DNA from 4 places in the Enterobacter ludwigii genome. Region 2 is predicted to be linked to each of the others. Evidence: predicted binding sites of a transcription regulator. Region 2 holds the regulator's gene; each other region holds the start of a gene.
What was found. Region 2 encodes sigma-54, which starts transcription at its own class of promoters, with help from an activator protein. Its sites were predicted from a motif close to GTTGGCACANNTTTCGCTNT; they were not measured.
Positions count from the first base shown of each region.

Region 1: the regulator sigma-54 is predicted to act here: its motif matches at 3,143-3,162, upstream of BH714_RS02245 (amino acid ABC transporter substrate-binding protein).
Region 3: the regulator sigma-54 is predicted to act here: its motif matches at 2,860-2,879, upstream of glnK (P-II family nitrogen regulator).
Region 4: the regulator sigma-54 is predicted to act here: its motif matches at 956-975, upstream of BH714_RS13220 (gamma carbonic anhydrase family protein).

Region 1 is NZ_CP017279.1:483,537-489,047, forward strand. It holds gene BH714_RS02230 (amino acid ABC transporter ATP-binding protein) at 1-395, opposite strand, end outside; gene gltK (glutamate/aspartate ABC transporter permease GltK) at 395-1,069, opposite strand; gene BH714_RS02240 (amino acid ABC transporter permease) at 1,069-1,809, opposite strand; gene BH714_RS02245 (amino acid ABC transporter substrate-binding protein) at 1,965-2,870, opposite strand; gene lnt (apolipoprotein N-acyltransferase) at 3,202-4,740, opposite strand; gene corC (CNNM family magnesium/cobalt transport protein CorC) at 4,746-5,511, opposite strand, start outside.
Region 2 is NZ_CP017279.1:4,216,189-4,221,699, reverse strand. It holds gene lptA (lipopolysaccharide ABC transporter substrate-binding protein LptA) at 1-301, shown strand, start outside; gene lptB (LPS export ABC transporter ATP-binding protein) at 308-1,033, shown strand; gene rpoN (RNA polymerase factor sigma-54) at 1,081-2,514, shown strand; gene hpf (ribosome hibernation promoting factor) at 2,537-2,824, shown strand; gene ptsN (PTS IIA-like nitrogen regulatory protein PtsN) at 2,907-3,398, shown strand; gene rapZ (RNase adapter RapZ) at 3,444-4,298, shown strand; gene npr (PTS phosphocarrier protein NPr) at 4,295-4,567, shown strand; gene mtgA (monofunctional biosynthetic peptidoglycan transglycosylase) at 4,606-5,331, opposite strand; gene elbB (isoprenoid biosynthesis glyoxalase ElbB) at 5,328-5,511, opposite strand, start outside.
Region 3 is NZ_CP017279.1:192,969-198,479, reverse strand. It holds gene BH714_RS00935 (YbaY family lipoprotein) at 1-7, opposite strand, end outside; gene tesB (acyl-CoA thioesterase II) at 211-1,071, shown strand; gene amtB (ammonium transporter AmtB) at 1,147-2,433, opposite strand; gene glnK (P-II family nitrogen regulator) at 2,469-2,807, opposite strand; gene BH714_RS00915 (SmdB family multidrug efflux ABC transporter permease/ATP-binding protein) at 3,030-4,811, opposite strand; gene BH714_RS00910 (SmdA family multidrug ABC transporter permease/ATP-binding protein) at 4,804-5,511, opposite strand, start outside.
Region 4 is NZ_CP017279.1:2,834,177-2,839,687, forward strand. It holds rRNA gene BH714_RS13215 (16S ribosomal RNA) at 1-779, opposite strand, end outside; gene BH714_RS13220 (gamma carbonic anhydrase family protein) at 1,252-1,806, shown strand; gene BH714_RS13225 (DUF1488 family protein) at 1,782-2,030, opposite strand; gene aroE (shikimate dehydrogenase) at 2,027-2,845, opposite strand; gene tsaC (L-threonylcarbamoyladenylate synthase type 1 TsaC) at 2,850-3,422, opposite strand; gene BH714_RS13240 (DNA topoisomerase family protein) at 3,412-3,969, opposite strand; gene smg (DUF494 family protein Smg) at 3,996-4,469, opposite strand; gene dprA (DNA-protecting protein DprA) at 4,441-5,511, opposite strand, start outside.

The sequences.
Region 1 (5,511 bases), 1.1 Mb from region 2:
TTATCAGCATGCGCAGAGAGCCCCACGCGTTCCAGCAGCTTCAGACCTTTATCGCGCGCGAGCTTTTTATCGCGTTTCAGCACTTTTACCTGCGCCAGCGTCAGGTTCTCAATAATGGAGAGGTGCGGAAACAGCTCAAAGTGCTGGAACACCATGCCGACGTGGGAACGCAGCTGAGCAAGGTTGGTTTTCCTGTCATTGACTTTGGTGCCGTTGACGAGGATCTCTCCTTGCTGCACCGGCTCCAGGCCGTTAACGGTTTTGATCAGCGTGGATTTACCAGAGCCGGACGGCCCACATACCACCACCACGTCACCTTTTTTCACTTCGGTTGAGCAGTCGGTCAGCACCTGAAAGTGCCCATACCATTTAGAAACATTTTTCAGGGAAATCATTATACAGTCCTTTTCTTCAGCCAGCTGACCAACAGCGACGCGCTTAAACTAATCACAAAATAGACGCCACCCGCGAAGAGCACCATTTCGACCTGCGTACCATCACGTTCACCGATGGTAGACGCGGTACGGAAGAAGTCTGCCAGGCTCAGTACGTAGACCAGAGAGGTATCCTGGAACAGTACGATGCCCTGGGTCAGCAGGAGGGGAACCATGGCGCGAAACGCCTGCGGCAGAATAATGAGCTGCATGGATTGCCAGTGCGTCATCCCCAGCGCCAGCGCGGCGCTGGACTGCCCACGGGAAATACTCTGAATACCCGCTCGGATAATCTCTGAATAGTAAGCAGCCTCAAACATTGAGAACGCGACCATCGCGGAGATCAGGCGGATATCGGTTTTCGGCGACAGCCCCAGCACGTTTTGCAGAAAGCCGGGAACAATCAGGTAAAACCACAGCAGTACCATCACCAGGGGGATGGAGCGGAAAACGTTAACGTAGGCTGTGGCAAACCAGGCGAACGGTTTAAAGGCCGACAGGCGCATGACCGCGAGCAGGGTGCCCCAGACGATACCCACCACAATAGCAATCACAGTGATTTTTAAGGTGATCAGCAGGCCATCCAGCAGGTAAGGCATGGATGGAACGATAGAACTCCAGTCAAATTCGTACATTATTTGCCCCCCAGATTGCCCGGCAGGCGGATTTTGCGTTCAACCAGGTTCATCACCAGCATGATGAAAGTGTTAATCAGAACATAGGCGAGTGTGATCGCCGTGAAGGATTCCCACGCGTGGGCGGAATAATCCAGCAGCTTGCCCGCCTGTGCGGCCATATCCACCAGACCGATGGTCGAGGCGATGGCCGAGTTTTTCACCAGGTTCATCATCTCAGACGTCATCGGTGGAACAATGACGCGGTAAGCGTTAGGCAGCAGTACGTAGCGGTAAGTTTGTGGCAGCGTCAGGCCCATCGCCAGGCCAGCATTTTTTTGTCCGCGCGGCAGTGACTGAATGGCGGCACGCACCTGCTCGCAAACGCGCGCGGCGGTGAAGAGCCCCAGGCAGAGCATGGAGGAGACAAAGAACTGCACGTTCGGATCCAGTTCCGACTTAAACCACATGCCAATATTTTCCGGCAGCAGTTCCGGGACGACCAGATACCAGGTGAAAAATTGCACAATCAGCGGAACGTTACGGAACAGTTCCACATACAGGGTGCCGAGAGATGAGAGAAAACGGTTAGGCACGGTGCGTAAAATACCGAACAGTGAACCGACAAGAAACGCGATAATCCACGCCGTGATCGATAAGGCGACGGTAACCTGAAAACCGCTCCACAGCCAGCCAAGATAGGTGGTGTTGCCGAACGGGGCTTGTTGCAGGAATATGCCCCAGTTCCAGTCTATTGACATAATAAACTCCAGAAAAAAAAGGGTAGCAGCGCTACCCTCGAAGATTGGTGAGAAGCTCATTTTTCGCGCTGAGTGGGGAACGACCACTCAACGTATAGTCTGTCCATGCTTCCCGACAATCGAGAGGGCAGGAGATCCCGCCCCTGTTGTTCTAATTAGTTAAGAGCCTTGTCGTTTGGTGATTTGAACAGCGCTTTCATGTCGTCAGACAGTTCGAAGTTCATGTTAAGATTTTTGGGTGGAATCGGGTTCTTGAACCATTTATCAAACCATTTTTCCGCTTCACCGGAGGTCTGAACCTGAGCGATGGTGTCATCGATCAGCTTCTTGAACTGCGGATCGTCTTTACGCAGCATACAGCCGTACGCTTCTTTAGATTGCGCCGTGCCGACGATATCCCAGTTGTCTGGTTTCTTCGCTTTTGCACGTTCGCCTGCCAGCAGGGCATCATCCATCATAAACGCCACAGCACGGCCACTTTCCAGGGTACGGAAAGAGTCGCCATGATCTTTCGCGCTGATGATGCGCATATCCATTTTCTTCTCGTCGTTCAGCTTGTGCAGCAACACTTCGGAAGTGGTACCGGAGGTAACAACAACGGCTTTACCTTTCAGATCTGCAAAGTCTTTGATCTCGCCGCCTTTCTTGGTCAGCAGGCGGGTGCCCACGACGAAGATGGTGTCAGAGAAGGCAGCCTGTTTCTGACGTTCAAGGTTGTTGGTGGTGGAACCGCACTCAAAATCGAACGTGCCGTTTTGCAGCAGTGGAATACGGTTTTGTGAAGTGATTGGAATCAGCTTCACCTGCAGGTCAGGTTTGTTCAGCTTTTTCTTCACAGCTTCAACGATAGCGTTGGAGTAATCCTGTGAATAGCCCACGACTTTTTGCGTGTTGTCGTAGTAAGAGAACGGGACAGAAGATTCACGGTGGCCGACCACGATCACGCCGTTTTTGGCAATCTTGTCGAGAGTGCTCCCGGCAGCCGGAGCATCTTCAGCGTGAACGACGCTTGCCGACATCCCCATAACCAGCATTGCTGTGGCCAGTTTACGTAATTGCATACCCAACTCCTTTCTTATCAGCGCCAGTGACGCATTGATACCCATTGTGATGTTGTTATATCTCGCGCTATGCGAGTGCAGTGTTATGCAAGCTTGTTAACATTTAGTCTGGCTTAATGTAAAGATTTTGCTGCGTTATTGTTTATTTTTGCGAAGCGCGCCGCACCAATCAGAGGCAAATATCTCTCGTTGCACCGTTTCGGTGCTACCGGTGATCTACGCTGGTGCGACGAAGTTGCACGTTAAGCCAAACTGCGTTTACGTGGGGAAATAAAGCAAGAGACGTGCCAGAAATGCCCTCTCCCAACGGGAGAGGGGAAGGGAGGGGAAATTATCGACGACGCTGACGCAAGCTCATCAGCACCGCGCCAAATCCGAACAGCGCGGTCAGGATCCACAGCGGCCAGTTGCCGGTGCGGGCATAAGGCGTCAGGCCCGTCGCAGGCGTGACGTTGGTCGTCAGCACTTCACGGGTGAACTGCGGGATCATGGCCTGGATTTCGCCCTGCGGGCCAATCACGGCGGTAATGCCGTTGTTGGTGCTACGCAGCAGCGGGCGCGCCAGCTCCAGGGAGCGCATCCGTGCCATCTGGAAGTGCTGCCACGGGCCAATCGACTTACCAAACCAGGCATCGTTGGAGATAGTCAGCAGGAAGTCAGTGTCCGGACGGAAGTTATCGCGCACCTGCTCGCCGAGGATAATTTCGTAGCAGATGGCCGCTGTCAGGGCAAAACCGTGCGCATGCAGCTGGGGCTGAACGTACGGACCACGGCTGAATGAGGACATCGGCAGGTCAAAAAACGGTGCTAACGGGCGCAGAATGGACTCCAGCGGTACAAATTCGCCAAACGGTACCAGGTGATTCTTGTTATACCGGTCAGTGGAGTTGTAGCTGTATTCGCTGTCTTTACCCAGCGTAATGATGGTGTTGTAGGTGTCATAGCGGTTCTGCTGATTCAGACGCGCATCGACAATCCCGGTAACCAGCGTACTGCCGCGAGCCAGCAGTAGATCGTTCATCATGTTCAGGAACGGCTGCTGGTTAATTTCCAGATCCGGAATCGCCGACTCTGGCCAGATGATCAGCTGCGATTTACCCATGACCGCCTCGGTGGCGTTAGCGTAGATCTTCAGCGTGTTCAGCAGCTCTTTCTCGTCCCATTTCATTGACTGAGGGATATTCCCCTGCACCATTGAAACCTGTGTAGTGCGCTCTGGCACCAGGCTGTACCACTGGATATAACGCAGTGGGAAAGGCAGGGCAAACAACACCAGCGCCACGACCAGCGTCTTCCCGCTACGTGTGACCAGCGCCAGGACCAGCAGTCCGCTCACCACCATCAACAGGAAGTTAATCGCTTCAACGCCCATTACCGGAGCAAGCCCCTTTAGCGGGCCATCAATCTGACTGTAACCGAACTGCAGCCACGGGAAGCCGGTCAGTACCCAGCCGCGAAGGAACTCGGTAATTTGCCAGACAACCGGCGCAGCAATGGCAACGCGCAGCCAGGTGGTTTTTGGCCACAGGCGAGAAAGGATACCCGCGAACAGGCCGGTATAGAGCGAGAGATAAGCGGCCAGCAGCACCACGAGGAAGACGTTAACGGGTCCTGGCATACCGCCAAACTGGGCGATGCTGACATAGACCCAGTTGATGCCGGAGCCAAACAGCCCCAGTCCCCAGAAGTAGCCAATCGCTGCCGCCTGGACGGGACGACGATTCAGGGTTAAACCCTGAAGTCCCATCAGGGAGAGAATGGCTGCAGGCCAGATATCGTAAGGAGAAAAAGCCAGCGTTCCGCTGGCTCCGAGTAACAGCGCCAGCAGCAAACGTACGCGCTGGCGTTCAAGTAATGGGGCAAATGCCATTTACATTAATCTTCCAGTTTTGGCACCGGTGAGTCGTCCGGCGTTCTGACATGAACCTGTATAATACGTCGGCTGTCGGCCATTGCCACTTTGAACTGGTAACCGTCGATGTCAACGGTCTCGCCGCGTGCCGGAAGGTGGCCAAAGGCCTGCATCACCAGCCCGCCAATAGTATCGACCTCTTCATCGCTGAAATGGGTACTAAAGGCGTCGTTAAAGTCCTCAATCGAGGCCAGCGCGCGAATGGTCCAGGTGTGACGGCTAAGCTGACGGAAGTCGATATCTTCTTCTTCGTCATACTCATCTTCGATTTCGCCCACGATCAGCTCAAGGATATCTTCGATCGTGACGAGACCGGAAACGCCACCAAATTCATCAATAACAATCGCCATGTGGTAGCGCTGAGAGCGAAACTCTTTCAGCATCCGATCCACACGTTTACTTTCCGGCACAACCACGGCCTGGCGTAACACTTTTTCCATGCTGAAGGCTTCGGCATCGCTGCGCATAAACGGCAGCAGATCTTTAGCCATCAAAATCCCTTCAATGTGATCTTTGTCTTCGCTGATGACCGGGAAACGCGAGTGTGCGGATTCGATGATCACATCGAGGCACTCGTCCAGAGTCTGGTTACGTTTCAGGGTGATCATCTGCGAGCGGGGGATCATGATGTCGCGAACGCGCTGGTCGGCGATGTCCATTACCCCTTCGAGCATTTCGCGCGTATCTTCATCGATAAGGTCGTTTTGCCCGGAATCACGAATCAGCTCC
Region 2 (5,511 bases):
CATTGATGGCTATGGCAACCCGGCAACCTTCTACCAGATGCAGGATAACGGCAAACCCGTGAAAGGCCGCGCCACGCATATGCACTATGAGCTGGCAAAGGACCTGGTCATCCTGACCGGTAACGCTTATCTGGAACAGCTGGACAGCAACATCACCGGCGACCAGATCACCTATCTGGTGAAAGAGCAAAAAATGCAGGCCTCCAGCGAGAAAGGCAAACGCGTAACCACCGTGCTGGTTCCGTCGCAGCTGCAGGACAAAGGTAAGGGTCAGGCCCCGGCACAGAAGAAGAGTAACTAATTCGTTATGGCAACATTAACTGCAAAAAATCTCGCGAAGGCCTATAAGGGCCGCCGTGTCGTAGAAGATGTCAGTCTGACCGTCAACTCCGGCGAAATTGTAGGCCTGCTTGGCCCTAACGGTGCGGGCAAGACCACAACCTTCTACATGGTCGTTGGCATTGTGTCGCGCGATGCAGGCAACATCGTCATTGATGATGAAGATATCAGTCTTCTGCCGCTGCATGCGCGTGCGCGTCGCGGTATCGGCTATCTGCCGCAGGAAGCCTCCATTTTCCGCCGCCTGAGCGTCTTTGATAACCTGATGGCCGTCCTGCAAATTCGTGACGATCTGACCAGCGAACAGCGTCAGGACCGGGCTAACGAGCTGATGGAAGAGTTCCATATCGAACATCTGCGCGACAGCCTCGGTCAGGCGCTGTCCGGCGGTGAACGCCGTCGCGTTGAGATTGCACGTGCGCTGGCTGCAAACCCGAAATTTATCCTTCTGGATGAACCGTTTGCAGGCGTTGACCCGATCTCCGTTATCGACATTAAACGTATCATTGAGCATCTGCGCGACAGCGGGCTTGGCGTACTGATCACTGACCATAACGTCCGTGAAACGCTGGCCGTGTGCGAACGCGCATACATCGTGAGCCAGGGCAATCTGATCGCCCACGGTACGCCGCAGCAGATCCTCGAAGATGATCATGTTAAGCGTGTCTACCTTGGGGAAGACTTCAGACTCTGATAGGGTAGAGGTAATGTAACGCCGAACCGGAGAAAAATGCTCTGAACATGAAGCAAGGTTTGCAATTACGGCTCAGCCAACAACTGGCGATGACGCCGCAGCTACAGCAGGCGATTCGCCTGTTGCAACTGTCCACCTTAGAACTCCAGCAGGAGCTCCAGCAAGCGCTGGATAGCAATCCGTTGCTGGAGCAAGCCGATCTTCATGAAGAGGTAGATACCCAGCAGTCGCAGGATACTGAAGCACTCGACACCGCCGATGCGCTCGAACAAAAAGAGATGCCGGACGAGCTTCCGCTGGATGCCAGCTGGGATGAAATCTACACCGCCGGAACCCCTTCCGGTACGCGTGCAGACTACCAGGACGATGAGCTACCGGTTTATCAGGGTGAAACTACCCAGTCACTGCAGGATTACCTGATGTGGCAGGTGGAACTTACCCCCTTCTCCGATACCGACCGCGCGATAGCGACATCCATTGTCGATGCCGTGGATGACACCGGTTATCTGACCGTCACGCTGGACGAAATTCTGGAAAGCATGGGTGACGAAGAGATTGAACTCGAGGAGATAGAAGCCGTTTTGAAGCGCATTCAGCGTTTCGATCCGGTTGGGGTGGCCGCAAAAGATCTGCGCGACTGCCTGCTTATCCAACTTTCTCAGTTCAGTAAAGAGACGCCATGGCTTGATGAAGCCCGCTTGATCATCAGCGACCATCTGGATCTTCTGGCCAACCACGATTTCCGCAGCCTGATGCGCGTCACGCGCCTGAAAGAAGAGGTGCTGAAAGAGGCGGTCAATCTGATTCAGTCCCTCGATCCGCGCCCCGGTCAGTCCATTCAGACCAGCGAACCCGAGTACGTCATCCCGGATGTGCTGGTCAGAAAACACAATGACCGCTGGGTCGTTGAACTGAACTCAGACAGCATCCCTCGCCTGCAAATCAACCAGCAGTATGCCTCCATGTGCACCAGCGTGCGTAACGACTCCGATAATCAATACATTCGTAGCAATTTGCAGGAAGCGCGATGGTTGATCAAAAGTCTGGAGAGCCGAAATGATACGCTGCTCCGCGTAAGCCGCTGTATTGTCGAACAGCAGCAGGCGTTCTTTGAGCAGGGCGAAGAGTATATGAAACCGATGGTGCTGGCGGATATCGCCCAGGCCGTCGAGATGCATGAATCAACCATTTCCCGCGTGACCACGCAGAAGTATCTGCACAGCCCACGCGGTATTTTTGAGCTTAAGTATTTCTTCTCCAGCCATGTGAATACCGAGGGCGGCGGTGAAGCGTCGTCAACGGCCATTCGCGCCCTGGTGAAGAAGTTGATCGCCGCGGAGAACCCCGCGAAGCCACTGAGCGACAGTAAGTTAACCACCATACTGTCCGACCAGGGTATTATGGTGGCACGCCGAACTGTTGCGAAGTATCGAGAGTCTTTATCCATTCCGCCGTCTAACCAGCGTAAACAGCTGGTCTGACACAACCGATAAGGAAGACACTATGCAGCTCAATATCACAGGACATAACGTCGAGATTACTGAGGCTTTACGTGATTTTGTGAATGCTAAATTCGCGAAACTCGAGCAGTATTTCGAAAGGATCAACCAGGTCTATGTTGTATTGAAAGTGGAGAAAGTGACTCATATCTCGGATGCGACCCTGCATGTCAACGGGGGTGAGCTCCATGCCAGTGCGGAAGGGCAAGACATGTACGCTGCTATCGACGGCTTGATTGATAAGCTTGCACGACAGCTCAATAAACATAAAGACAAACTGAAACAACACTAATTGTCCGGGCAGTTAACGGGTGCAGGAAGGCCTGTTGTGAAACACAACAGGCCGTTTGTACAGTTAGCGCTTAGGTGAAATTATGATGAACAACGATTCCGCTCTTCAACTGAGCAATGTCCTTAACCAGGAATGTACGCGCAGTGCTGTTCACTGCCAGAGCAAAAAACGTGCGCTGGAGATCATCAGTGAACTGGCCGCAAAACAGCTGGGCCTGCCGCCGCAGGTCGTGTTCGAAGCGATCCTGACCCGTGAAAAAATGGGCAGTACCGGCATCGGCAACGGCATCGCGATCCCGCACGGCAAACTGGAAGAGGACACCCTGCGTGCCGTCGGTGTGTTTGTGCAGCTGGAGACGCCTATCGCCTTCGATGCCATCGATAATCAGCCCGTCGATCTCCTCTTCGCGCTGCTGGTGCCTGCCGACCAGACGAAAACCCATTTGCATACGCTTTCGCTGGTCGCAAAACGCCTGGCCGATAAAACCATTTGCCGTCGACTGCGCGCAGCCCAAAGTGATGAAGAGCTATATCAAATTATCACTGAAGCAGAAGGCAATCAGGATGATGCATAACCAGGAGATGGCCTTCACATCTGTTGTCCTGAGGAGAAACGGAACATGGTGCTGATGATTGTCAGTGGCCGTTCAGGGTCCGGGAAATCCGTGGCCCTGCGCGCGCTGGAAGACATGGGGTTTTACTGCGTAGATAACCTGCCGGTCGTGCTGCTGCCCGACCTGGCACGCACGCTTGCGGAGAGGCAAATCTCTGCCGCCGTCAGTATCGACGTTCGTAACATGCCTGAATCGCCAGAAATCTTTGAACAGGCAATGAGCAACCTGCCTGATTCATTCTCGCCTCAGCTGCTGTTCCTCGATGCAGACCGCAATACTCTGATCCGTCGCTACAGCGATACCCGTCGTTTGCACCCGCTTTCCAGCAAGAACCTCTCGCTGGAAAGTGCTATCGACGAAGAGAGCGATCTGCTGGAACCGCTGCGTTCCCGTGCTGACCTGATTGTCGATACGTCCGAAATGTCCGTGCATGAGCTGGCGGAAATGCTGCGTACCCGTTTACTGGGCAAACGCGAGCGTGAACTGACGATGGTGTTCGAGTCGTTCGGCTTTAAGCACGGTATTCCTATCGATGCGGATTATGTTTTCGACGTGCGCTTCCTGCCGAACCCGCACTGGGATCCGAAGCTGCGTCCAATGACCGGTCTCGATAAGCCCGTCGCGGCCTTCCTCGACAGACACACAGAAGTTCACAATTTTATCTACCAGACGCGAAGCTACCTTGAGCTATGGTTACCTATGCTGGAGACAAACAACCGTAGCTACCTGACCGTAGCGATTGGCTGTACCGGCGGTAAACATCGTTCGGTCTATATCGCCGAACAGCTGGCCGACTATTTCCGTTCACGCGGAAAGAACGTTCAGTCCCGTCATCGCACGCTGGAAAAACGTAAAACATGACCGTAAAACAAACCGTTGAGATCACCAATAAGCTGGGCATGCATGCACGTCCGGCGATGAAACTGTTTGAGCTGATGCAGGGTTTCGATGCAGAAGTTCTGCTGCGTAACGATGAAGGTACCGAGGCGGAAGCGAACAGCGTAATTGCGCTACTGATGCTGGACTCCGCCAAAGGCCGCCAGATTGAAGTAGAAGCTACCGGTCCACAGGAAGAGGAAGCGCTGGCGGCGGTGATTGCGCTGTTTAACGCCGGGTTTGACGAAGACTAACGCCTCTTTCATGGCGGGTAGCGCTACGCTTACCCGCCTTACATCAATTTATTTCTCGCCATAAACCCTTCTCCTCCCAGCTGCCGCATCTGGCGCATGATCCACGCCTGTCGGTTTCGCACATAGCCTGAGGGGGCATCAGCCTTAAAGCGAATTGGGTTAGGCAAGACCGCGGCCAACAGCGCAGCTTCAGAGAGGCTCAGCCGGCTGGCAGGTTTATTGAAATATCTCTGCGACGCGGCTTCGACACCAAACACGCCATCACCAAACTCGGCAATGTTCAGATAGACCGTCAGAATACGTTTCTTGCTCCAGACCGTTTCCATCCCCAGGGTCAATCCGGCTTCCAGCCCTTTTCGCACCCAGCTACGGCCATCCCACAAAAACAGGTTTTTGGCCGTCTGTTGTGACAGCGTCGATGCGCCGCGCACGCGGTTTTCATGGCGTTCGTTATGGGCGAGCGCTTTCTCGATTGCCGCCACGTCAAACCCCCAGTGCTCCGGGAATTTCTGATCCTCCGCCGCTATCACCGCCAGCCCCATCCACGGGGAGATTTCATCTGTGCTCACCCAGTCAGAGTGGGCAACATAGCTGAAGTCACCGGTGAACCACGCGCTCAGCTGACGCTCAACCATCACGGCAGAAAACGGAACCGGCAGAATGCTGAATAATGCCAGTCCGCCGCCCCAGAACACCGCCAGCACCAGCACGGCACGCCAAAGAATACGTTTTACCCAGGCGCCTGCGGCGAATTGACGCCTCATTCAGTCAGCACCAGCACTCTGGCCACCAGCTTTTCAATGCCTGAAGCGGCTTCCGCGATAGTCTGCGCCAGCATATACGCGGGTGTGGTGACGATTTTATTGTCTTCATCCACCACAATGTCATCCACCGGACAAGGGATATGCTCGCCTCCCATCTCCTCGATGATTTCCGCTGTATCA
Region 3 (5,511 bases), 830 kb from region 2:
GTTTCATTGAAGTCTCCTTATCATCAATGCACCAGCGGGATCGATCCCATCCGATGTCGTTTCAATCACATAACACAGGTAAGTTTGGCACAGATCACTGATTTATGCCTAAAATCGTCCAGATATTCAGATTATTCTACCCATCGGACCACTTTCATTTCTGCGTTATACTCTGCCTATCTTTCGCTACGGCGTTTATTGAGGACAACTATGAGTCAGGCACTGAACAATCTGCTGACATTACTGAATCTGGAAAAAATTGAGGAAGGACTCTTTCGCGGACAGAGCGAAGATCTCGGCTTACGCCAGGTCTTCGGCGGGCAAGTCGTAGGACAAGCGCTCTACGCAGCAAAGGAGACCGTCCCTGCAGACCGTCTGGTGCACTCATTTCACAGCTACTTCTTACGCCCTGGTGATAGCGCGAAACCCATCGTATATGACGTTGAGGTATTGCGGGATGGCAACAGCTTTAGCGCGCGTCGTGTCGCGGCGGTTCAGAATGGCAAGCCTATCTTTTACATGACCGCCTCGTTCCAGGCGCCGGAACCGGGCTATGAGCATCAAAAAACGATGCCACCCGCGCCGTCGCCAGACGATCTCAAATCCGAGACCGATATCGCCCGTGCGCTGGCGCATCTGCTTCCACCGCAGGTAAAGGAGAAGTTTCTCTGCGATAAACCGCTTGAGATCCGCCCTGTCGAATTCCATAACCCGATGAAAGGCCACACGGCCGAGCCAAAGCGCCAGGTCTGGATCCGCGCTAACGGCACCGTGCCCGCGGATTTCCGCGTTCATCAGTATCTGCTGGGTTATGCCTCAGATTTCAACTTCCTGCCGGTGGCGCTGCAGCCGCACGGCGTGGGCTTCCTTGAAAAAGGGATGCAGGTGGCCACCATCGATCACTCCATGTGGTTCCATCGTCCGTTCGACATGAACGAGTGGCTGCTCTACAGCGTGGAGAGTACCTCGGCGTCAAGCGCGCGCGGCTTTGTGCGCGGTGAGTTTTACACTCAGGATGGCGTGCTGGTCGCGTCGACGGTGCAGGAAGGGGTAATGCGTAACCGCGGGTGAGGTTGTACTGCGGCCCTCTCCCGACGGGAGAGGGAACAAAACGAAAACGGCAACCCTGGGTTGCCGTTTTGCTTATCAGGCATTGTACGCATTCTCGCCGTGGCTGTTGACGTCCAGACCTTCGCGTTCCTGTTCTTCCGGAACACGCAGACCGACGGTCATATCCGCCAGCTTATAGCCGATGAAGGCCACAACGGCAGACCACACGACGGTGATGGCAATACTTTCCAGCTGCACCAGCACCTGGTGAACCATGGTGACGCCTTCTGCGTAACCCACGCCGCCCAGCGATTTCGCCGCGAAGATACCGGTCATGATACAACCGACGATGCCGCAGACGCCGTGTACACCGAAGACATCGCACGGGTCATCGACGCGCAGAACACGTTTCAGCGCCGTCACACCCCACAGACCCGCCAGACCGGCCACCAGCCCGACAAGCAGCGCGCCGCCAACACCGACGTAGCCACAAGCTGGCGTGATACCAACCAGACCGGCAATTGCACCTGAACAGGCACCCAGCAGCGAAGGCTTACCGCGTACCGCCCACTCACCAAATACCCATGAGAGGATCGCACCCGCCGTGGCCACAACCGTGTTCACGAAGGCCAGCGCGGCGATTTCGTTTGCTGCGCTTGCTGAACCGGCGTTGAAGCCGAACCAGCCAAAGTAAAGGATCGCTGTACCGGTAAAGACCATCGGCAGGTTGTGCGGTTTGAACGCTTCTTTACCGAAGCCCACGCGTTTGCCAATCAGGTATGCCCCTACCAGGCCCGCCACCGCGGCGTTGATGTGTACAACGGTACCGCCTGCGAAGTCCAGCGCGCCATGGCTCGCCAGCAGACCGCCACCCCAGACCATGTGCGCAATCGGCACATAGGAGAGCGTCAGCCAGACCACCACGAAGATCAGTACGGCGGAGAAGCGAATACGCTCAGCCAGCGCACCGACGATCAGCCCAACGGTGATACAGGCGAACGAGCCCTGGAAGGCAACGTGAATATATTGATAGAAACTGCCCATCAGCGCGGTCAGTTCGATGTTTTTCAGCATGACCCAGTCAAAGTTTCCGAAGAACGCATTGCCCGTGCCGAAGGCCAGAGAGTAACCGTAGACCACCCACAACACGCAAACCAGCGCGAACGTGACGGCAACCTGCGTCAGCATGGAGAGAACGTTTTTGCCACGGATCAGGCCGCCGTAGAACAGCGCAATGCCCGGAATGGACATGAACAGCACCAGCGCGGTGCTGATCATCATAAAGGCGTTATCGGCTTTGTCTGCCACCGCAGGGGCAGCCAGTGCCAGGCCCGGCAGCAGTGCCAGCGAACCCAGACCCGTTTTGATTGTTGCTATCTTCATTTTCTCGATCCCTATCACTGTGTGCCAGGAGTTACTTACAGTGCCGCTTCGTCAGATTCGCCGGTACGGATGCGAATGACGCGCTGCAATTCGGCAACGAAAATTTTGCCGTCGCCAATTTTGCCGGTGTAGGCCGCTTTGCTAATGACATCAATAACTTCATCAAGCTGGTCATCAGCAATCGCGACATCAATTTTTACTTTTGGCAGGAAGTTAACGCTGTATTCTGCCCCGCGGTAAAGCTCGGCATGACCCTTCTGACGACCAAAGCCTTTCACTTCGGTGACAGTCAGTCCCTGAATACCCATGGAAGACAATGCTTCACGCACGTCTTCGAGTTTGAATGGTTTGATTACAACCGTAACCAGCTTCATAGATCCCCTCCAGTCAGAATTCGGTAATGGCCGCCGCTAATACGCAGAAGACATTGCAAGGGGTGTGCCAGAAATGAAAACCTGAGGGAAACGCGCTGCAATGAGCATTACACGAGCATGTTTAACGAACCGGTGAAAAAAAACGCACCATGACAGTGCACGGTGCGTTTCAGTTTTGCACCAACAGTAATGACTGTTAGCGCGCTGCCTTGTTTTGGTGCATCAGGCGCTGAGGGACTCGTCCTCACGCACGCTGGCAGCCAGCTCTTCACCGGCCAGCTGCAGCTGATACATCTGCCAGTAGCGCCCTTTTGCTTCGAGCAGCTCCCGGTGCGTACCGCGTTCGACGGCCTGACCGCGGTGCAGCACCAGGATGGTGTCTGCGTCGACAATCGTTGAAAGACGGTGTGCGATAACCACCAGCGTCGTGTGGTCACGCACCGCGGCCAGCGCCAGCTGGATAGCCTGCTCAGTACCAGAGTCGATGCTGGCGGTCGCTTCGTCGAGTATCAGCACCTGCGGCGTTTCAATCAGCACCCGCGCCAGGGCCAGAAGCTGCTTTTGTCCCACCGAGAGGTTATTCCCCTGCTCACCAAGCCGGGTATTGATCCCATCGCTAAAGCCGCGCGCCAGCTCTGCCAGCTGCACGGTTTCCAGCACATCCCACACCTGTTGCTGGGTATAGTCCCGACCGAGAGTGACGTTGGCGTAAAAGGTATCGGCCATGACCACCGGGTCTTGCTGCACCATTGCAACGCCTTTGCGCAACACATTGTGGCTCAGTGATGCGAGCGGACGACCATCAATGCGGATTTCACCCTGACTGACCGGGTAATAGCCCATCAACAGGCTGGCGAGGGTACTTTTACCGCTGCCGGTATGCCCCACCAGCGCCACAAAGCTGCGCGACGGCACATCAAGAGAGATGTCCTGCAACACCAGACGGTCTTCACGGTAAGCAAACGAGACCTTATCAAACGTAATCTCTCCGCTTAGCAAAGGACACTCATCATCGCCGTAGGTCTGACGTGGCCGGTCCATCAGTTCGAACACGCGCTCCCCCGCCACCACGGCCTGTTGCAACATAGACTGCTGGGTGGTGAGTTCTATCAACGGTTCATTAAGGCGTCCCAGATAGCTGATAAAAGCGTACAGAACCCCAACTTCAATTGTTCCGTTCGCGCTCATCCCGAAAAGCATCAGCAGGCCACAGAGAACCAGCGCCGAGAAGAGGCTCAGCAGCGGACGCAGCAGGAAACCGTCCAGTCGCAGCGTTTGCATACGCGCCATATAGTGCGACCGGCTGGCTTCTCCCATGCGTTCACCAAAGCGAGCCTGCTGGCGGAACTGCTGAATGACGCTCATGCCGTTGATCACTTCGTTGAAGCCATCGTTGATATCGGCCAGATAGGCGCGCACCCGACGCACAATCGGCGTGCTGTAGCGTTGATAGATGACCATTACAATCAATACGGCCGGGAAGATGGTGATCGCCACCAGAGCCATACGCCAGTTGAGGCTGAACATCGCCACCAGCATGGCGCCAATCAGCGCCGCGCTGCGCAGCACGGTTGCCACAACGGTGACATACAGATCGCGGATCACCTCGGTATCGTTGGTCACCCGGGATATCACCTGCCCAACCGGCTGGGTATCAAACTCGCTCAACGGCTGGCGCAGTGCCGCATCCATCACATCCGTACGTAACTTCTGCACCACGCCCACGGCCGCCCGGTTAAAGAGCAGAGACTGGGCGTAATGCAGTGACGCCGCTGTCAGCTGTAGCCCAACGTAGGCCACACCTAACCCCGCGACAAGCCCCAGCGGCAAATAGCTTTTCGCCACCATATTGTCGATAAAGTAGCTGATAAGCAGCGGACCGCTCACTTCAGCAATCGCGGCAATCCACAGCAACAGCACGGCAAGTGAAAGCGGTTTTCGCCACGGAGAACCATAGGCCAGCAGGCGTTTTAGCGTCGGCCACTGCGTCACGGTCTTACGCATTAGCGTTCTCCTCATCCTGTTCCGGGGCGTCGTCCAGCGCAGCTTCAAGCTGCTGATAACGATACATATCGCGATACCAGCCCGGTTGCTCCGCAAGCTGTTCATGCTGTCCGCGCTGGGCAATGTGCCCGTGCTGTAATACCAGAATTTCATTGGCTTCCGTCAGCGCCGACAACCGGTGTGCACTGATGATCACCGTCCTTCCATCCCCCCACTGTCGCAGGTTATGCAGGATCTGATGCTCGGTGCGGCCATCGACGGCAGAAAGCGCATCATCAAGGATCAGGATTTCGGCATTCAGCAGCAGCGCGCGGGCAATCGAGAGACGCTGTTTTTGCCCGCCGGAAAGCATAACGCCACGCTCACCCACTTCCGTTTCATAGCCCTGTGGCAGACGCAGAATATCGTCATGGACGCTGGCCAGGCGCGCGACGTGCTCAATCTCTTCCTGAGTCGCCGCCGGGCGTCCGAGGGCAATGTTATTCGCCACGGTGTCAGAAAAGAGAAACGGCGTCTGGCTGACCACCGCCAGACGACCGCGCCAGTCATCGAGCAGCAGGTTCGTCAACGGAATATCATGGAAGCGAATATCGCCCTGCGTGACGTCAAAGTGACGTTGAATCAGGGAGAGTACGGTACTTTTCCCGGCGCCTGTCGGACCGCAGATACCGAGCATCTGACCCGGTTTGAGCGTAAAGCT
Region 4 (5,511 bases), 1.4 Mb from region 2:
TGCTCCCCACGCTTTCGCACCTGAGCGTCAGTCTTTGTCCAGGGGGCCGCCTTCGCCACCGGTATTCCTCCAGATCTCTACGCATTTCACCGCTACACCTGGAATTCTACCCCCCTCTACAAGACTCTAGCCTGCCAGTTTCGAATGCAGTTCCCAGGTTGAGCCCGGGGATTTCACATCCGACTTGACAGACCGCCTGCGTGCGCTTTACGCCCAGTAATTCCGATTAACGCTTGCACCCTCCGTATTACCGCGGCTGCTGGCACGGAGTTAGCCGGTGCTTCTTCTGCGGGTAACGTCAATTGCTGCGGTTATTAACCACAACACCTTCCTCCCCGCTGAAAGTACTTTACAACCCGAAGGCCTTCTTCATACACGCGGCATGGCTGCATCAGGCTTGCGCCCATTGTGCAATATTCCCCACTGCTGCCTCCCGTAGGAGTCTGGACCGTGTCTCAGTTCCAGTGTGGCTGGTCATCCTCTCAGACCAGCTAGGGATCGTCGCCCTAGGTGAGCCGTTACCCCACCTACTAGCTAATCCCATCTGGGCACATCTGATGGCAAGAGGCCCGAAGGTCCCCCTCTTTGGTCTTGCGACGTTATGCGGTATTAGCTACCGTTTCCAGTAGTTATCCCCCTCCATCAGGCAGTTTCCCAGACATTACTCACCCGTCCGCCACTCGTCACCCGAGAGCAAGCTCTCTGTGCTACCGTTCGACTTGCATGTGTTAGGCCTGCCGCCAGCGTTCAATCTGAGCCATGATCAAACTCTTCAATTTAAGTTTGATGCTCGTGAATTAAACTTCGTAATGAATTACGTATGTTCACTCAGAGACTTGGTATTCATTTTTCGTCCGAGGACGTTAAGAATCCATGTCACTTTGAGTGCCCACACAGATTGTCTGATAAATTGTTAAAGAGCAGTTGCGACGCGGCTTACAGCTCACCGTCGCGAGGTGGCGTATATTACGCTTTCCTCTTTCAGAGTCAACCCTGAAGTTCAGGATTTTTTCTCTTCAACCGACCGGGTTAACTGTGAAGTGATTCACATCCGCCGTGTCGATGGAGGCGCATTATAGGGATCCCAATTTTTAGCACAAGTACTTTTTGGATCTTTTTTTCCAACTGTCGATTTTCCGCGCTTTTCGCTGAAATCCCACCCAATATGCTTAAATATTGACGCTTTTTGCCTTGCCTCGATCCAATAATATGATCAAGTCTTCTATATAGTGCTCATCGTTCGAGGTAGATATGTCCGCAGTATTACGTCCTTATAAAGATCTTTTCCCCCAAAAAGGCGATCGCGTGATGATCGATGCCAGCAGCGTGGTCATCGGCGATGTTCGAATGGCCGATGACGTCAGTATCTGGCCGCTCGTCGCCATCCGGGGGGATGTAAACCATGTGACCATTGGTGCACGCACCAATATTCAGGACGGTAGCGTTCTGCACGTAACCCACAAATCCTCCTATAACCCCCAGGGCAATCCACTCATCATTGGAGAAGATGTCACCGTCGGCCATAAAGTGATGCTTCACGGCTGCACTATTGGTAATCGGGTTCTTGTTGGCATGGGGTCGATTTTGCTGGATGGCGTCATTGTAGAAGATGACGTGATGATTGGCGCAGGCAGCCTTGTTCCCCAGAACAAAAGACTGGAGAGCGGCTATCTCTATTTGGGAAGCCCGGTAAAACAGATCCGCCCCCTGAAGGAGGCAGAGATCGAAGGATTAAAATATTCGGCGAATAACTACGTTAAATGGAAGAATGACTATCTGAGTCAGGATACCCAGACCCAACCCTGATCGTCTTCCTGCTGATCGCGGATTAAATCGCTGGCTTCCTCTTCAAGATCCCAGCGATTTTCACAAAACACCTCTAACGGGTCTGAACCACCAAAGCGACGCAACAGCGTTTCCCCACGAATGGCACAGGTAAGTTGCATTCCATGCACCAGCACCGGGAAACAGACCGCCTGTTTACTCTCGTCCCAGCTTTCCCTGTCCGGAAAATGAATTGCCTGATTCACGCCGTGAGCTCCCTTTTCAGCTTTTCAATGACCGGTTCGACCAAAGGCAATACACCGTGCCAGAGCAGCACCGCGTGTGCTGCCTGTCCCACCAGCATTCCCAGCCCATCGGCTACGTGTTTTCCGCCGTGCTGTTCACACCAGTTCAAAAAAGGTGTCTTCCCTTTCTGATAGAACATGTCGTAGAAGTAAATATGGGCACTTACCAGCGAAGCAGGGATCGCCGGCACGTCACCACCGATACCGCTGGAGGTGGCGTTGATGATCAGATCAAACTCACGATCGGCAAGTTCATCCAGGGCGACCGCGCTCACGCTGCCGGTATGTGCGAACAACGCAGCCAGCGCTTCTGCCCGCGAGAAGGTCCTGTTTGTAATGGTCACCGCGCAATCCAGTGACAGCAGAGGCAGCAATACTCCCCGCGACGCTCCGCCCGCACCAATCAGCAGAACCCTGAAACCAGGTTTAATAAACGAGAGCCTTTCCAGATCGCTCAGTAACCCAATTCCGTCAGTGTTATCTCCCAGCAGGCGTCCATCCTCAAGCCGTTTTAAGGTATTCACTGCACCCGCAAGGGAAGCACGCTCGGTGAGTTCATCCGCACGTTCGAAGGCTTCCTCTTTAAACGGTACCGTTACATTCGCACCTTTGCCACCCGCGTTGAAGAAACCCTCCAGCGCAGGAATAAATGCATCAACGGGTGCCAGCACGCGGCCATAGGGATGATTTATTTGCAGTTGCTCGGCAAACAGTTGATGGATTAACGGTGACTTGCTGTGTGCTATCGGATTACCAAAAACAGCATAGGTTTCCATTGGATTACCCCTGGCGAAAACGTTCGCCGGTCAAGGCGTCGCGGATTTCAGACGGATTGAGGCGCCCTCCCGTCTCACCGACGGCAACCGGGAAATCATTCCCAAACTGCGCCCGTACTTCGTCGGTTGTGCGGCAAGGTGGCTGCCCGGTCAGATTCGCGCTGGTTGAGACCAGTGGTTTCCCAAAGGCCAGGCAAAGCTCGACCACCAGCGGATGGTCCGTTACGCGCACGGCGAGGGAATCAAAGCGCCCGGTCAACCAGCGCGGCGTTGTCGGCTTCGCCGGGAAAACAAAGGTCACGGGGCCGGGCCATGCTGAGAAAATAGTCTCCCGCTGCTCCGGCGTTAGCATGGAATCATCGATATAAGGCTTAAGCTGCTCATAGTTAGCAGCGATTAAAATAAGCCCTTTTTCGACTGGCCTCTGTTTAAGTGTGAGCAGTCGGCCAACGGCCGTTTCGCTGTCAGGATCGCAACCGACCCCAAAAACAGCTTCAGTTGGATAGGCGATGACTTCTTCATTTTTCAGGACATCCACCGCATGAGCAATGGAGCCTGATGGCAGGTTATTCTTCACTGTTTTGATCCGCCGGAACCGGCTTTCCACATTGTTTACTGGCGCAGAAGCGTTTCAAACCTTGCGCCGCTTTTTTCTCTATAAGTAGCGGATAATTGCAATGAGAGCAGACACCCGCTACCGGTTTGAAATTGATAACAAACTGACATTCAGGATAGCGATCGCAGGAATGAAAGGTCTTACCAAAACGAGAACGGCGCTGCACGAGCTGTCCACGCTGGCATTGAGGACAGGCAATAGCCGTTTCATCAGGTTTATCAATTTGTTCTGTATGTTCACATTCAGGATAGTGGCTACAGCCAATAAACATGCCGAAACGGCCCTGACGTAGCGCTAACTCGCCGCCGCAAAGAGGGCAAAGCTGTCCCTCCAGAATTTTGACGATATGTCCATCCGCCTGGCTTTTCAGGGGACGGACATAATCACATTCCGGATAGTGGGAACAACCGAGAAACGGGCCGTGTTTCCCGGACCGAATAACAAGTTCAGCCCCGCACTGCGGGCAGGGCTCATTTTTATGCACCGTGAATAGTGCTGATTTGGCCATAACAACTCTTGGTGCTGCACATTGAATTAATGCAGCATACCTTCATTCACTTCAAAGAGTAATTCTTCCATTTGCTGATAGGCATTTTCACAGCCTGGAATATTAAACAGAACCATCAGGATGACCCACTTGAGGTCTTCCAGTTCGAAGTCTGCCGTATCCAGCGCCATAACGCGCTCTATCACCATCTCTCTCGTTTCGAGGTTTAGCACCTGAATCTGCTCAAGGAATAAAATGAACCCCCGGCAGCTCGCGTCCAGCCTTTCACACTCTTCAGCTGTGTAGATGCGCACAGACAATGGGTCAGAAGCTAACTGCATCGGTTCAGCGAGGCCTTCCTGATAATCAGCCAGTTTTTCCAGCCACATCAACGCATTATAGATATCTTCCCGCTCAAACCCCGCATCGGTAAGATCCTGTGTCAATTTGTCCTGATCCACTCGCATTTCTGCTTCGTTATGGATGTAAGTCTCAAACAAATACATCAGTACGTCGAACATGGCTTGCCCTCCTTAATCGGACATAGCCGCCGGGTACAGCTGCGATCCATCCTGCTAACTCCAGTTCGAGTAGCTGTGCTACCGTAACTGGCACAGGTTGGCCGGCACGTTCAGCGACAACGTCAACAGGTGTTACCTCATCTCCTACGTTAGCCAGGAGCTTGGGAAATGGCAATGCCACCTTTCCCTGATCTGATGAATAATGTCGCTTTTCGGGATCTTCCTGCAGCCATTGCAATCCATATTGCAAATTTTCAAGAATGTCCCTGACTTCCGTTACCGGTGTTGCACCCTGCTTTATCAGCCAGTGCGGCCCTTCGCATCCCGGGTTACCAATTGGGCCGGGTAAGGCAAACACGTCTCGCCCCTGCTCAAGCGCGCACCGTGCGGTCACAAGCGAACCGCTGCGTACCGCTGCTTCAACCACGAACACCCCCTGACTTAGCCCGCTGATAATTCGATTACGCCGGGGGAAGTGTCCCGGCCGGGGCTGCGCTGACAGCGGAAACTCAGACACTATCGCGCCACCAGAATCGATAAGCCGCGCAGCCAGCGCCTGATGCCGACGAGGATAAATACTAAAGAGACCGTTACCCAGCACCGCGACGCTACGCCCTTTTGCCGATAGCGCAGCGTTGTGGGCGACACCGTCAATTCCGCAGGCCAGCCCGCTGGTGATCGTTAAACCACTTTGAGAAAGCTGTTCACAGAGAATTTTTCCCCATCGCTCGCCGTACCATGACGGCGCGCGGCTGCCAACAACCGCCAGTTGAACTGCATTCAGTACATTAGGGTTGCCTTTAACAAAGACTGCGCCTGGATAATCCGGGATCGTCCGGAGTAAGGGGGGATAAAGGGGATGATCCGCCGTGATCAGATAGTTACCCGGCTGCTCAAGCCAGAGCAGGCTACTTTCCAGCTCACGTTCTCTGAGCGCAAAGAACCGTGCAGCCTGTTTGACAGACAGACCGGCGTCTCTGACAACAGGACCATCAATGGTTGTCTGGTTGTGCAATCGTGCTGCCGCTTCCAGCATCACATC